Linked DNA regions of Jeotgalibacillus aurantiacus. The protein of the gene in region 1 interacts with the protein of each later gene in a pairwise test. Links are inferred from orthologs where the notes say so. Each region holds a gene or a part of one and is shown in the gene's direction. Other genes may lie near its edges.

Region 1 (2,824 bases):
TTAGAGCCTTTCCGCAAGATCATCCCGCCACTCGGCATGATTGATATTTCACCGATTGTGGCGATCATAGCGCTGAACTTTGCGGGAATGGGATTAAGACAACTGTATTTTATGATTATGTAGATTTCATCTCAAGTCCGGTGCTTGCCTTCTGGCGGTACCGGGCTTTATTTGTTACAAGGAGTGAAGTGTATGTCTGTCTATCAGCATTTTCGAAAAGAGGAAAAGGATTTTATCGATCAGGTTCTCGACTGGAAAGCAGATACGGAAATGAAGTATGCACCGAAGCTGACAGACTTTCTGGATCCGAGACAGCAGTTTATTGTACAGTCACTTGCAGGACAGCAGGGAGAGGTTCAGGTTGCTTTTGAAGGTGGCGGTGATTCAGAGAGGAAAAGAGCGCTGTTTTATCCATCTTATTTCGAACCGCAATTTGAGGATTTTGAACTGTCTTTATTACAGGTCCGCTATCCTGAAAAATTTGTCACAGTTGAACATAGCGATGTACTTGGTTCACTAATGGGGCTTGGCATAAAAAGAGAAAAGCTCGGAGATATTATTTTCCCTGAGCATGGCGTTCAAATTGTCACGACAAAAGAAATGTCTTCATTTTTATCGATGAATGTCACGCAAATCGGTAAGGCGACTGTCAAAACTGAAGCCATCTCCTGGGACGAAAAAGGGACTCCTTTGGAAAAATGGGTGGAAAAGCAGGCTTTCGTTTCTTCAATGAGACTTGATACAATTACAGCATCTGCGCTGTCGATTTCAAGACAAAAAGCTCAACAGCTTATTCAAAGCGGAAGAGTGAAGGTGAATTTCAGAGTGGAAGAACGGATCGCCTTTGAGTGTGACCAGGGAGATATGGTGTCTGTCAGGAAGTTTGGACGCTTCCGGATTGGTGAACATCTCGGAACAACTAAAAAAGACAGGATCCGGACAAGCTTTTTCTATTTGGAGTAGGCCCCTTAAAAAATTCTGATAAAAAGAGGAAATGTCACACAATTCGTCGAATGATCAGTATAATGGAAAGACAACATGAATAATTTTGGAGGTGCAATGATGCCGTTATCGCCATTGGATATACATAATAAAGATTTCAGCAGAGGTTTCAGAGGATATGATGAAGATGAAGTGAATGAGTTTCTTGATCACGTGATGAGAGACTTTGAACTCGTTCTGCGTGAGAAAAAAGAGCTTGAGGAAAAGCTTTCTATGCATACAGAGCGTCTTGGGCATTTTACAACGATCGAGGAAACGCTGAACAAATCCATCGTTGTTGCACAGGAAGCAGCTGAGGAAGTAAAGCGTAACGCCAATAAGGAAGCAAAACTTATCGTGAAGGAAGCAGAAAAAAATGCAGACCGGATCGTCAATGAGTCCTTGTCAAAAGCGCGTAAGATCGCAATTGAGATTGAAGAGCTGAAAAAACAGTCAAAAGTTTTCCGTACCCGTTTTAAAATGCTGATTGAAGCACAGCTTGAACTGATCAATAACGGAGACTGGGATGAGCTGATGGAATATGACCTCGACACGACTGAACTGAAAAGACTTGAGCCGGAACCGCACGAATAATTGAATGATTGACGGATCAACAGCAGTTTGACTATAATAGGATTGTTGAAAAATGATTAAACTGATGAATACGATATACGTTGATAGGAAGAGTAATCTGATTTGAGCCGACATAAAGCGAACCGGGGAAGGTGAGAGCCCGGTGCGGACGGACAGACGAAGATCATCCTGGAGTTTCAGAGCTGAAAGTAAGTAAGCCCTGACGTGTGGCGGCGTTAACAGCTTCTTGAGTGGAAAAACAGCACTTTGTTTTTCTATAAGGGTGGTACCGCGTGATAGCATAAGGCTCTCTCGTCCCTTTTTGGGATGGGGAGTCTTTTTTGTTTTTTAAAGAAAGAGAACTGAAGGAGGAAATACAATGGAGTACAAAGATACATTACTCATGCCTAAAACAGCTTTTCCAATGAGAGGCAATCTGCCTAACCGCGAGCCTGAAATTCAGGAAAAATGGGCAGAGATGGACATTTATAAAAAGGTGCAGGAAAGAACGGCAGGAAGACCGTTATTTGTGCTGCATGACGGACCTCCGTATGCGAACGGGGACCTTCATATGGGGCACGCACTGAATAAAGTACTGAAAGATTTTATCGTACGTTATAAATCAATGAGCGGTTTTAGCGCGCCTTATGTGCCGGGCTGGGATACACACGGTCTGCCGATTGAACAGGCTCTTACAAACAAGGGTGTAAAGCGTAAAGAAATGACAGTGGCTGAATTCCGTGAAAAATGTGCGGAATATGCACTCCAGCAGATTGATAACCAGCGCTCACAGTTTAAGCGCATCGGTGTTCGTGGTGATTGGGAAAACCCGTATATTACATTGAACCCAGAGTATGAAGCACAGCAGATCCGTGTATTCGGCGATATGGCGAAAAAGGGCTACATCTACAAAGGGAAAAAGCCTGTTTACTGGTCTCCATCAAGTGAGTCAGCGCTTGCTGAAGCAGAGATTGAATACCAGGATAAGCGTTCACCTTCTATTTATGTTGCGTTTGACGTAAAGGATGGAAAAGGTGTACTGGATGCAGGTGTGAAATTTGTTATCTGGACGACAACACCTTGGACGATTCCTGCTAACCTTGCGATCGCCCTTCACCCGGATCTTGACTATGTAGTGGTGAAAGAGAACGGTGAACAATACGTGGTAGCAAAGGAACTGCTGGAAGAAGTGACTGAAAAGGTTGAGTGGACATCACCTGAGATTGTCAGCACGTATAAAGGAGCTGAGCTTGAGCATATTACGGCACAG
Region 2 (2,953 bases), on another replicon or contig:
CAATTTGACAATGGCACCAATAATGCTGTTGATCATAGCTGTTCCCGCCGCTTCGAATGCCTGCATGACAGCATGAAGGGGACCCTGATAATAATAAAAAATGAATAGTGCAGATAAAAGCTTCAGTATATCCTGCCCGTTTGAGGTGTGATAGAGCAGCTGAAGGAAATACTCTCCTTCCATAAACAGCAGTAGGGAAAACAGTGCACCGGTTACAAGTGAAATTCTGAGTGCCTGATGAACCCTGTGTTCAACAGTCTGCAGCTGCTTTTTTGCCAGCGCCTCGCTGATTGAGGGAACAAGAGCGGTACTGAGTGAGACCGTAATAAAGGATGGCAGTAAAAGGACAGGAAGAATAAATCCTGTCAGCAATCCGTATTGCCCGGTTACATATGATGCGGTTAAGCCCGTCATCATCAGACATTTCATCACAATAATCGGTTCAAGAAACCACGCTGCAGATCCGACCATCCTGCTTCCTGCAGAAGGTAGTGCGATATTGAGAAGTTTTTTTGATGTAGCAGCAAACATGACCGGCTTTTTCATTCTGACCGGTCTTTTTGTTATGTAAAAAACAGTTAGAAGAAAGAGTAGTGAAACGAGCTCACCTGCAACGGACGCAATCATTGCCCCTGCCGCTGCATATTCGATTCCGCGTTCCATCAGTGCTGAAACAATCCATGTTAACAGAAATATCCTTACCAGTTGTTCAATGACGGATCCTGCTGCTGTAACACCCATCTTTTGTTTACCCATGAAGTATCCCCGCAGGACAGCTGAAAAGGCTGCAATGGGCACAACCGGAAGTACTGCAATAAAGGGAATAAGTGTACGGTTGTTGTCCAGCAGAACATTAGCGATGAATGGTGCCGAGAAAAACAGAGCAGGTGTTAATAAACATGCCAGTGATCCTGTAATCCACAACGATGCAGTCAGAATATTTCTGACTTCGTGCGGGCTTTTTTTGGCTTCCGCTTCGGATACATATTTTGAAATGGCAATTGGCAGACCAAGCTGGGTGACCGTGATAGCAAGCATCAGAGCAGGAAATGTCATCATATATAATCCGACGCCTTCTTCACCAGTCAGCCCGGCGAGCATTATCCGATGAACAAATCCCAATATTTTTGTGGCCAGTGCGGCTACCATCAGTAAAATGGTTCCTTTAATAAATGTCGACACAGTGTCCTCCATCTTCTCAAACGACTTGATTTCAGCTACAATGAATCATATGCACAAAGAGAGATTGGTTAGTACAACAAGATAGACAGGAGGAGAATGTGTGAATAAGGAAATGTCATTTGAAGAAGCATTCAGAGTGGCCGGTCCGGCTCTTGTCAGTAAAGCGCAGGAATTACAGCTTTACGGATATGATTCGGCAACCCCTGAGCTTCTTTGGAAATACATGCAAACAAAGAAGTGGAAGAGGGAACAGGGCGAAATTCGTATTCACCGTGCTGTAAATGAAATATTATCTATTAAAGCCGGTGATTTTATGAATTATATGGCGAATCAGGAGTACCGCTCATTTTCAGTAGGAAATGGTCTCAATGATGACGAAGTCGAACTGCTGCTTTATGGAGAACAAAACGGAAACTTGAACAAGTCCTGACAAATTTTATAGGTCATTGACACGTGTTCTCAACTGTTACATAATAAGTCTGTTGCTGAAATTTCAGACGTTTTACAAGTTTGTTACAAGCCGGAGCAATGTTTTGGCTGAAGTTTTCTTGCACACCGTGTGCATGTAATTGAGGAGGATTTTTACATAATGATAAAGCGCAGCAGGATTGTCGCTTTTTTTCTATTAGTCATTCTAATAGGCGGCACAATGGGATTGACCTCTCAGACGATACTTAACAACATTAAGCTTGGACTTGACCTCCAGGGTGGATTTGAAGTTCTTTATGAAGTGGAGCCCGCTGAAGAAGGACAGGACATAACGGAAGCCGTTGTATCAGATACAGCAGAAGCACTTGAACGAAGAGTGAACGTCCTTGGTGTCAGCGAACCGGTCATTCAGGTCGAGGATGGCAATAGAATCCGTGTTCAGCTTGCAGGGGTAGAGGATCAGAATGAGGCAAGAGAGATTCTGTCTACTGAAGCCAACCTGACATTCCGTGATGTGAATGATGAAGTTCAGATGACCGGTGCTGACCTTGTTGAGGGTGGTGCCACACAAATCTTTGACCCGAATACAAATGCGCCGATTGTGCAGGTTCAATTAAAGGATGCAACACAGTTTGGTGAAATAACAGAGCGTATTCTCGCTATGGCACCTGAGAATCAACTAGTGATCTGGCTTGATTATGAAGAGGGTGACTCTTTCCGGGAAGAAGTGACGAAGGAAGATCCTAAATTTATTTCTGCCCCATACGTAAATCAAGTGCTAGATAGAGAAACGGTAACGATTTCTGGGAATTTTACGCTTGAGGAAGCTCAAAACCTGAGAGACCTTTTAAACGCCGGTTCTCTGCCTGTTGAACTTGTTGAAGTTTATTCTACTTCTGTAGGAGCTTCATTTGGTCTAATGGCAATGGATCAGACAATATTAGCAGGGATTATTGGTATTTCGCTGATTTTCCTGTTTATGCTTGTGGTCTATCGTTTCCCTGGATTCATTGGAATCCTGACGCTTTCCGTATATATTTACTTAATTCTGCTTATTTTTGACTGGTTGAATGGTGTCTTAACCTTACCGGGTATTGCAGCCCTGATCCTCGGGGTCGGTATGGCGATTGATGCCAATATCATCACCTACGAACGGGTAAAAGAAGAACTTCGTGTGGGGCGTTCAATCAAAGATGCCTGGAAAAAAGGTAGCGGATCCTCACTTTGGACGATCTTTGATGCGAATATTACAACACTCCTTGCAGGTATTGTGCTGTTTGCATTCGGAACAAGCTCTGTTAAAGGGTTTGCGACGATGCTTCTGATCAGTATTCTGACAAGC

What was found. Proteins that work in one complex are often made in the same cells at the same time.
Region 2: the proteins of H7968_RS07720 (region 1) and H7968_RS14165 interact in binary tests that used the Bacillus subtilis proteins (3 or more experiments, as listed by UniProt). The link is inferred for Jeotgalibacillus aurantiacus from one-to-one orthologs.

Annotation. Positions count from the first base shown.
Region 1 is NZ_JACNMS010000002.1:583,689-586,512, reverse strand. What follows is about bases 1-2,818. They hold H7968_RS07720 (DivIVA domain-containing protein), read left to right. Parts: upstream 1-1,062; coding sequence 1,063-1,575; downstream 1,576-2,818. Other genes in these bases: ileS (isoleucine--tRNA ligase), read left to right, coding at 1,934-2,818; H7968_RS07725 (YlmH family RNA-binding protein), read left to right, coding at 193-963; H7968_RS07730 (YggT family protein), read left to right, coding at 1-123. Outside these bases: more of ileS, read left to right, coding at 2,819-2,824. UniProt on the Bacillus subtilis protein: May act as a pilot protein, directing MinCD to the polar septation sites or by inhibiting MinCD at the midcell site of division. Required for polar localization of the chromosome during sporulation.
Region 2 is NZ_JACNMS010000004.1:260,630-263,582, forward strand. The notes cover bases 1-2,947. They hold H7968_RS14165 (post-transcriptional regulator), read left to right. Parts: upstream 1-1,282; coding sequence 1,283-1,612; downstream 1,613-2,947. Other genes in these bases: spoVB (stage V sporulation protein B), read right to left, coding at 1-1,182; secDF (protein translocase subunit SecDF), read left to right, coding at 1,772-2,947. Also shown: more of secDF, read left to right, coding at 2,948-2,953. UniProt on the Bacillus subtilis protein: Required for post-transcription initiation control of the comE operon. Promotes the accumulation of its target comE mRNA to septal and polar sites.